DNA from 3 places in the Arthrobacter sp. StoSoilA2 genome. Region 2 is predicted to be linked to each of the others. Evidence: riboswitches for the same ligand, from Rfam matches in the RefSeq annotation. Region 2 holds a riboswitch; each other region holds the start of a gene.

Region 1 (3,274 bases), 140 kb from region 2:
CAATCTCTGAGGTAGTGGTCTCGTCAACAGAAATGCCCACCAGATCAGCGTCAATCCCGCGCAGGTTGATTCCCTTGGCCTCGGCAGCGGCTACGATCCCGGCAGCTTTGCCGGGAACGCGGACGGTGATGGTGTCGAAGAAGGATGTGTGAAGGACCTCGACGCCGGCGCCCTTCAGTGAGGCTGCAAGGCTGCGTGCGTGACCGTGGGCGGTTTCGGCGATTGCCTTCAGGCCTTCGGGACCGTGGTAGACGGCGTACATGGAGGCGACGATGGCAAGCAGGGCCTGGGCCGTGCAGATGTTGGACGTGGCCTTCTCGCGCCGGATGTGCTGCTCGCGGGTCTGCAGCGCCAAGCGGTAGGCGGGGACACCGGCGTCGTCCTTGGAAACGCCCACCAGACGTCCCGGCATGGAACGCTCGAGGCCCTTCTGGACGGCCATGTAGGCGGCGTGCGGGCCGCCGAAGAACAGCGGAACGCCCAGGCGCTGGGCGGAGCCGACGGCGATATCGGCGCCCTGCTCGCCCGGAGGCGTGATGAGCGTCAGCGAGAGCAGGTCTGCAGCCACGGTGACGAGCGCGCCACGTTCCTTGGCGTCAGCGATGACGGCGGAGTGATCGAACACGCGGCCGGAAACGCCGGGCTGCTGCAGGACGACGCCGTTGATGGCGCCTTCCGGGAGGCCGAGCGAAAGGTCAGCGACCTCAACCTCGAAGCCGAGTGCCTCGGCACGGCCCTTCACGATGGCAATGGTCTGGGGAAGGCAGTCGGCGTCGAGGACCGTCTTGCCGTCATGGGCGGCCTTGTTCTTGTTGGCGCGGCGCATCATCAGCACGGCTTCGGCCACTGCCGTTGCTTCATCCAGAAGGGAGGCGTTGGCGATCGGCAGGCCCACGAGGTCCTGGACCATGGTCTGGAAGTTCAGCAGAGCTTCGAGGCGGCCCTGGGAGATTTCCGGCTGGTAGGGCGTGTACGCGGTGTACCAGGCCGGGGATTCAAGGATGTTCCTGCGGATAACCGGCGGCGTGACGGTGTCGTAGTAGCCCTGGCCGATCATCTGGACGGCGGTCTTGTTCTTGGACGCAAGCTTGCGCAGCTCGGCCAGCACCTCAACTTCGCTGAGCGCGTTTTCAAGGGTGAGGGCAACGTCCTGGCGGATGTCGTTGGGAACGGCTGTATCAACCAGGGAATCAACGGTGTCGTAGCCGACCGTCTTGAGCATGGTTTCAATGTCGGCCTGGCGGCGGGCGCCAATGTGCCGGTCGACGAAGGTGGTGGAGGCTGAACTAACCGTCACGAAGGAACTCCATTACTTGGGCGGCGTTGGGTACGCCACAGCGGCTCGGGTTCCTCCCCGCTCTGTATTGGACCTGAGAGTTTCCGCGTGTTGCTTGAACAACGATCGCTTGCACCGTCGGTGAGCACAGCACTTCTTCCGCGCCAAGAGGGCGCAGCAAAAGGCCTGCTACTTTCCAGAGTTGCCTCGCCGCGGCGGTGCGTGGGCCTGAGAGATTCCTGGGGAGGGTTTGCTCCTACGGCGCCCGCATCACTTGCTTGCGGGACTCTCCCGCCGCAGATCAAAGGCATATTCAATTTTTTGCGGGCCCCTGTGAAGACGCACCACAAGGCTCAATTGTCCTACGTCGGGGGCGTCGCCGCAAATGGATGGCCCGCTACTTGCGGAGCCGGTCCAGGATGCCAAGGAGGATCTCGACGTCGGCCTCCCGCCCGGCCTTGCCGCCTTCCTGGCCACCCTCGAACATGGCATTGAAATACAGGCCGTCGCCCATGTAACTGACGGCTTTGGCAACCTCCGGACCAACATCCTCGGCCAGGACGTCCAACCACTGCTGCTGGATTCCGGCAAACCTGCGGCGGGTCTCCTCATGCGCAACTTCGGCCAGTCTCGTGGCAGCGACCAAAGCCCGATCCATGGGGGTTCCCGCCCATAGGGAGGAGCGGATGAAGTAAACCGCAGAGCCGTCCGGCGCAGCCTTCATTTGCTCGACGTCTTCCTGGGCCAACCGATCCAGGCGCTCAAGGAGGGCGCTGATCAGCGATTCCTTGCTGGGGAAGTGATAAAGCAGCCCACCCTTGGAGACGCCCGCCCGCTTGGCAACGGCATCGAGGGTGGCGGCCCGCTCCCCCACCTCGATGAGGAGGGCTTCGTAGGCATCCAGGACCGCATCCCTGGCAACTGGTTTTCGTGGCATGTGTACATCATTCCCTACGGGGTCGGCGGCGCTTAATTTGAAACTGTACCGTCTGGACGGTACAGTAGCTGTCATGTTCACGCCGTCCTCGACCCAAGCTCCCCGTTCCGCTCGTCCTGTCATGGGTGGAGGCGCACCTTGGCGCGACTGGACGGCCCTGGCACTCCTGATGTTCCCGGTGCTGCTGGTGGCCGTCGACAACACCGCGCTCACGTTCGCCCTGCCCGAAATTGCCCGCTCCCTGGACGTGGGTGGCGTGCAGCTCCTATGGATCATCGACGCCTACCCGCTCGTGTTGGCGGCATTGCTGGTTTCCATGGGCAACCTGGGCGACAGGATCGGACGACGGCGGCTGCTGCTGATCGGCAGCACCGGCTTCGCTGCGGTTTCGGCTGCTACGGCGTTCGCGCCTTCCGCGGAATGGCTGATTGCCGGCCGCGCAGCCCTTGGCGTGTTCGGCGCGATGCTGATGCCGTCAACGCTGTCCCTGATCCGGAACATCTTTGCTGATCCGAACCGCCGGCGGCTCGCGATCGCCGTATGGGCCGCCGGATTCTCTGGTGGCGCTGCCCTTGGCCCGATCTTCGGTGGCTGGCTGGTTGAGCACTTCTGGTGGGGTGCTGTCTTCCTGGTGGCGACCTTCCTGCTCCTGCCGCTCCTCGCCTTCGGCAGGGTCCTCATTCCCGAATCCAAGGACGCCAACCCCGGCCGCGTGGACGTGCCCAGTATCGGGCTGTCCGTGATCACGATGGCTCCGTTCGTGTACGGCATCAAGGAATTCGCTGTTCACGGATTCGGGGTGTCGGCAGCGGCCTTCATGGTCTTCGGCCTGGTGATGGGCGTTCTGTTTGTCCGTCGCCAGCGGCAACTTGAGAACCCAATGCTGGATGTCCGCCTGTTCAGCAACCGGGTATTCAGCACAGCGATCGTGGCCAACGTCCTGTCCTTGTTTTCCATGACGGGCTTCATCTACTTCTTCGCCCAGCACTTGCAGCTGGTTGAAGGCCAGTCCCCCATGGAAGCGGGCATTGCAATGATTCTGGCGCTCCTGGCAACGGTCA
Region 2 (3,274 bases):
GGCCGCTCCTGCACCGGGACGCCTTGTGGGCCTATTACTCCACCCTGGCAAGGTCGCAGCCTGCCGCCATCCGCGATGCAGCGCAGTTCCTCGCGGACCTTGAGGACGCGTTGCAGCCCCACGCGCACACCACCGCCAACTGGGAAAGCGACGTCGCCGCCTTGGTGGACAAGCACGTGCTTGCCTCCCGCCGACTGAATGTCCGCGGACTCGCTGCGCCCTTGGCAGGCCGAACGTTCGCGTCCCGCCGGGAACTGGATCTGGCGATAACGGCCTACCTGGACGACGACGCACGACGCTCCGCACTGGGCGAAGCGGATCCCGTGAAAATGGCAATCGGCGCACTGCACACCGGCAGGGCGATCCTGAAGTCCGTCGTGGCAGACGGTGGTATCACGGACGAATCGTGGGTCGCTGAACTGAGGGGATGGTTCGAAGCGTTCGTTGAAGGCCTTGCCAGCGGGGCCCCGGCACTGCGTTCGGAGCAGTTGGCTGCTCTGGCGCGTGCCGGCGTCGTGGGTTTCGTTGGACCCGACCCGAAGTTCAGTGTGGATAGGAGCGCCAAGGTTTTCCGGGCAGTCTCTCCATGGGTCCACGACGGGCCAGCGGAGGCACCCACGTTGATTGAAGCGATGTCGCCGGCCAACAGGGTGGGCATCAATATTTCTCCACTCCTGGAACAACTCATGGCAGAAGGCCTTGTGCGAACCAAAATCATGATGAGTGCCGAGGGCACGCCGGTGCAGACAACCGGACTGGATGTGGAACCGCACCCGTACCGGCCTGTGGCGTCCAACGGCTCTGTGACCCGGGGGATGTATGTTTTGGGCCTGCAATTGTCGGCGACCCAGTGGGGAACGGCCATTGCTGCCGAGGCGCGTCCAGCGACCGGGAAGGCTTATGCCAGTGGCCAGCGAACCCTGCGGGATGCTGACGAAATCGCCCGTAGCATTCTGGCCAGCTAGCTGCCTTTGTTTGCGGTGTGTCCAATGCTTCGCTAGTGTGTGAGCTGCATCACCGGCAAAGTGGTGCGCGCTTTTGATCTGCGGCGGGAGAGTCCTGCCGGTACATCCCGTCAGGCGCCGTAGGAGCAAACCCTCCCCAGGAATCTCTCAGGCCCATGTACCGCCGCGGCGAGGCAACTCTGGAAAGCAGTCCGGGCATCCGGGCTCACCGAAGGTGCAAGCAGGCCATCCCTGCGGAAACTCTCAGGTCCACCTACAGAGTGGGGAGGAACCCGAATCATCGTGGCACCCAGTGCCGCCTGAACAATGGAGTTCCTCTTGACGATTCAGCGCCCACCATCCTCGGTCCCGCATCCAGCAGGCTCACCACACCTCGAACCACACCTCGAACGGCAGCTCAGCAACCGGCACATCCAGCTGATCGCGATAGGCGGTGCAATTGGCACGGGCCTGTTCATGGGCTCGGGAAAGACCATTTCTGCCGCTGGTCCATCCGTCATTTTCGTGTACATGATCATCGGCTTCATGCTCTTCTTCGTCATGCGCGCCATGGGCGAGCTGCTCCTGAGCAACCTGAACTACAAATCCTTCAGCGACTTTGCAGCGGACCTGCTGGGTCCCTGGGCAGGGTTCTTCACCGGCTGGACCTACTGGTTCTGCTGGGTCATTACCGGCATCGCCGACGTCATCGCGATCGCCGGGTACTCCAAGGAGCTCTGGCCGTCCCTTCCACTCTGGGTGCCCGGATTGATCACCATCGGAATCCTGCTGCTTCTGAACCTGGCTACTGTGAAAGCATTCGGGGAGACCGAATTCTGGTTCGCCCTCATCAAGATCGTCGCCATCGCGGCACTGATCATCGTCGGTTTGTTCATGATTTTCAGCGGATTCCAGTCCGACGCCGGACCGGCCAGCTTCACCAACCTGTGGAGCCACGGTGGCTTCTTCCCCAACGAATTCATGGGCTTCGTCGCCGGTTTCCAGATCGCCGTCTTCGCTTTCGTCGGCATTGAACTGGTAGGCACCACGGCCGCCGAGGCCAAGGACCCGGAGAAGAACCTGCCCAAGGCCATCAACTCGATTCCGATCCGCGTGCTGCTCTTCTATGTGGGTGCCCTCATCATCCTGATGTCGGTCACCCCGTGGACCCAGTTCGCGGCCGGCCACAGCCCATTCATTGCGATGTTCACCCTGGCCGGCCTGGGCGCGGCGGCTACCATCGTCAACCTAGTGGTTCTCAGCTCTGCGATGTCCTCAGCCAACTCGGGTATCTACTCAACGTCCCGCATGGTTTACGGACTGGCCCAGGAAGGCGACGCGCCGGCTGTGTTTGGCGCGCTCTCAAGCCGCAAAGTACCCCGCAACGCCCTGTTCCTTTCCTGCGTCCTGCTGCTGTCCGGCGTCGTCCTCATGTATGCCGGCCAGGACATCGGCAAGGCGTTCGACATGGTGACCACCGTGTCTGCTGTCTGCTTCGTCTTCGTATGGTCCATCATCCTGGCCAGCTACCTTGCATTCCGCAAGCGGCGGCCACACCTGCATGATGCTTCGGCGTTCAAAATGCCAGGCGGCGTGGTGATGGTGTGGGTGGTTTTTGCGTTCTTTGCGTTCGTGCTTTGGACCCTGACCACGCAGCCGGACACTTTTGCTGCGCTCCTGGCCACGCCGCTGTGGTTCCTGATTCTGGGGGTGGCCTGGGTCATCCTGCGTCGCCGGCCAGCGCACCTGGTTCGCTTTAGGGAGTTCCAGGCGCAGCTTGAGAAGGACGCCAAGCACACGGAGGAACCCGAGCTCGCCAAGAAGTAGGCGAAAATCCAAAAAGGTAGCCCCTCACGAGTCATCCTCGTGAGGGGCTACCTTTTTGGCGGGTTATGCGAAGGGGCCGCCTAGCCCCTCAGACACTTCTGGTACTCCAACCAGGCCCACGCGTAGTGCAACCAGCCCACGGCGTCGTACCACTTGGACGGTTTGGTGGGCGGAGTGCATTGCGGGGGATTCGTGCCGCTCCCTGCAACCGTCACCAGGGCCTTTACCACGGCTCCGGACTCGACGGCGGTCAGCACCAATGTGCCACTGCCTGCAGCTGCCGCCGCGGGAACCTTGAGGTTCACTGTGGCAGTGCCTGCCGTTACCGGCACGGAGTCGAGCGTTATCGCCGCGCCCTTGCTGTCCACGAAGACGGCATTGAGAGTGTTGTTGGCCGGGCTGCCGATCGAGGTGAGGTTCAGCTTGGAGATAGCGAGTGCCATGGGCTCACCCGCTTTGACCTCTGCGGCGGTGGTGTTTACCACGGCAACTGACCGGCGCGC
Region 3 (3,274 bases), 1.1 Mb from region 2:
TGGTCGTAGCCGGTGATCTCAGTGAGGTCGGCTTCCAGTCCTTCAATGAGCTCGCGCCACCCAGCGGTCTGGTGATCCGGAGCGAACGGGTGGATCGAGGCGAACTCCGGCCAGGAGATTGCTTCCATCTCAGCTGTAGCGTTGAGCTTCATGGTGCAGGAACCCAGCGGGATCATGGTGCGATCCAGTGCGAGGTCCCGGTCGGACAGCTTGCGGATATAGCGCAACAGCTGCGTCTCGGAACGGTGCGTGTTGAACACGGGGTGCTGCAGGAAATCACTGGTTCGGACCACGTCTGAGGGCAGCTCAAACCCGGAAGCGTCCTTCACCGGACCGGCACCAAAAGCGACGGCTACCGCAGAGAGGACCTCCGGCGTCGTGGTTTCATCGAGGGAAACGCCAACCGTGTCAGCATCGATGCGACGCAGGTTGATACCGCGGGCTTCGGCGGCGGCGATGACTTTGTCAGCCTTGCCGGGTACGCGGACAGTGAGGGTGTCGAAGAAGGATTCAGACACGAGTTCACGGCCGGCGGTCTTGAGGGCAGTGGCCAGCGTGCGGGCGTGGCCGTGCACGCTTTCGGCGATCGCCTTCAGGCCTTCCGGACCGTGGTAAACCGCGTACATCGACGCCACGATGGCGAGCAGTGCCTGCGCGGTGCAGATGTTGGACGTGGCCTTTTCGCGGCGGATGTGCTGCTCGCGGGTCTGAAGGGCCAGGCGGTAGGCCGGGACTCCGGCGTTGTCCTTGGAGACGCCGACGATGCGGCCCGGGAGCGTGCGCTCCATGCCTTCGCGGACTGCCATGTACGCAGCGTGGGGGCCGCCGAAGAACAGCGGAACACCAAAGCGCTGCGCAGTTCCGACGGCGATGTCGGCGCCCTGCTCGCCCGGGGGCGTGATGAGGGTGAGCGCCAAAAGGTCGGCAGCGACAGTGACCAGCGCGCCGCGCTCCTTGGCGTCAGCGATCACGCCGGAGTGGTCGAAAACGCGGCCCGAAACGCCGGGCTGCTGCAGGACGATGCCGTTGATCTCGCCGTCGGGAAGCCCGGCGGATAGGTCGGCAATCTCCACCTCGAAGCCGAGCGCCTCGGCGCGGCCCTTCACGATGGCGATGGTCTGCGGGAGGAGGTCGGCGTCCAGGACGGTCTTGCCGTCCTTCGCGGTTTTGGACTTGTTGGCGCGACGCATCAGCAGCACAGCCTCGGCCACAGCGGTGGCTTCATCCAGCAGCGAAGCGTTGGCCACGGGAAGTCCGGTGAGGTCCTGGACCATGGTCTGGAAGTTCAGGAGAGCTTCGAGGCGGCCCTGCGAAATCTCGGGCTGGTAAGGCGTGTACGCCGTGTACCAGGCTGGCGCTTCAAGGATGTTGCGGCGGATAACCGGCGGCGTGACGGTGTCGTAGTAGCCCTGGCCGATCAGCTGGATGGCGGTCTTGTTCTTGGACGCAAGCTTGCGGAGCTCGGCGAGGACCTGGGTCTCGCCAAGGGCGGCTTGAAGCGTCAGCGGCGTGGCTTGCCGGATGGAATCGGGGACCGCAACATCTACCAGGCCGTCTACGGAGTCGTAGCCGATTGCCTTGAGCATGGTGTCAACGTCGGCCTGGCGGCGGGCGCCGATGTGCCGGTCCGCGAAAGCGGTGGGGGTTGATTGAACAGTCAAGAGGAACTCCATGATTCAGGCGCCCTATGTGCGCCACGATGATGTGGGTTCCTCCCCGCTCTGTATTGGACCTGAGAGATTCCGCAGGAATGGTTGCCTGCTTGCACCGTCGGTGAGCCCAGTTACCTGGACTGCTTTCCAGAGTTGCCTCGCCGTGGCGGTACGTGGGCCTGAGAGATTCCTGGGGAGGATTTGCTCCTACGGCGCCTGACTGGATGTACCGGCAGGACTCTCCCGCCACAGATCAAAAGCATTGCGTCACGTCAGTGACACGGTTCACACCATAGCGGGTTATCTGGAAAAAGCGCAAGCAAGGGATACCTACCGGTGCATTGCCTCGTGGATCTGGAGAGCGAACCACAACTGGGCAACAGTGGAGGTTTCACCCATGTCCAGCCCCGTCAATTCGCCGATTTTTCGTATCCGATAGATGATGGTTTGCCGATGCGCGAACAGGGCAGCTGCGGTCTTTTGCCAGGAACGCTGCGAGTCCAGATAGGTCCTCAGCGTGACGATGAGATCGCCTTCCTGGCTCTGCTCGTAATCGAAAATCGGGCCGAGGAGACGCCGGACCAGCGCAGTTCCTTCCTCGAAACCCGTCAGCCCCAGCCACGATGGTCCCTGCGCGTAACGGGCCAAGCCAAGCTTGTTCGCCCGGGCCGATCCGAGCGCCCACAGTGACTCCTGCAGCGCGCGCTGAATGCCGGCCACTGCCGCCGGAGCGCTGATCCCGATCGCGGCATCCGCCCCTGCGCAATGCACCAAAATGTCGTCCGGCACATCAGCAGGGACCACGACGTGCAGCCGGTTGTTCCGCTTCAGGGAAGCCGACGCAACCCCGTGCCGCCACAGTTCGATGTGCACGTTAGCCAGCCTGTCGCCGTCGTCCGCTGCTTTATTGCCGGCGTCCGCGTAGAGCGAGGCGAGCAGGAAATCCTGGGGCGGAACATCAAAACCGGCCAGCCGGCTCTCCATCTCGGCCGCACCCAAACGTCCATCCATGGCCTGCAGCAGGAACTCACCCGCCAGCCGATGGCGGCCTTCAAGCGAGAGGACGATGCGCGAAAGCTGCAGTCCCAGCACCGTTGCGGCGTGCAGAAGTACGACGGCGTCCGGGTGCGGTTCGCTGTTGGGCAGCACCACGAGGAGCGCGTTGGCGTGGGTCGGGATGTCCATGGTCAGCACGTGCCGGCCCCGGATCCGGTGCCACTGGAAGTTCTTACCCGCCAAGGACACATGCCCGGAAAGCGGAGCCCATTCATCCGCAAGGAACCCCGGGACCGGCTGTCCCTCCGGGTGCCAGGGATGCAGGCAGCGGCGGTCCACCACGAACAGCTCCGCATCCAGTTCGGTGGCGAGCCGTTGGACCAGGCTCTGCCAATGGTCCTCCGAGGCGCCGGCCGTTCGGAGCAGGTCGTAAACCCTGGCCGTCTGCCGCAAGCGCCGGGACTCTTCGAGCAGGGAGGACTCGGCAACCGAGCGGGCGATCGCGATGAACGGCAGCGGGTAGGGGATGTTGATGAGCGGCAGCGGCAGCCGATCGCAGGCCGCCAGGAAATCCTGCGTCAGCGGCGGCGCGTGCATCTTCTCGCCGATGGCCAAGGCGCTTGCCC

The links. Region 2 has a riboswitch for glycine ahead of cycA (D-serine/D-alanine/glycine transporter). Riboswitches for the same ligand answer to the same signal wherever they lie in the genome.
Region 1: another riboswitch for glycine. It lies ahead of gcvP (aminomethyl-transferring glycine dehydrogenase); the one in region 2 lies ahead of cycA (D-serine/D-alanine/glycine transporter).
Region 3: another riboswitch for glycine. It lies ahead of gcvP (aminomethyl-transferring glycine dehydrogenase); the one in region 2 lies ahead of cycA (D-serine/D-alanine/glycine transporter).

The regions. Positions count from the first base shown of each region.
Region 1 covers NZ_AP024643.1:1,008,686-1,011,959, reverse strand. Annotated here, with positions in the region: gene gcvP (aminomethyl-transferring glycine dehydrogenase) at 1-1,297, opposite strand, end outside; glycine riboswitch at 1,483-1,580, opposite strand; gene LDN82_RS04770 (TetR/AcrR family transcriptional regulator) at 1,674-2,213, opposite strand; gene LDN82_RS04765 (MFS transporter) at 2,287-3,274, shown strand, end outside.
Region 2 covers NZ_AP024643.1:865,146-868,419, forward strand. Annotated here, with positions in the region: gene LDN82_RS04140 (FAD/NAD(P)-binding protein) at 1-965, shown strand, start outside; glycine riboswitch at 1,040-1,138, shown strand; gene cycA (D-serine/D-alanine/glycine transporter) at 1,284-2,771, shown strand; gene LDN82_RS04150 (ExeM/NucH family extracellular endonuclease) at 2,852-3,274, opposite strand, start outside.
Region 3 covers NZ_AP024643.1:4,681,999-4,685,272, forward strand. Annotated here, with positions in the region: gene gcvP (aminomethyl-transferring glycine dehydrogenase) at 1-1,661, opposite strand, end outside; glycine riboswitch at 1,810-1,908, opposite strand; gene LDN82_RS21425 (PucR family transcriptional regulator) at 1,983-3,274, opposite strand, start outside.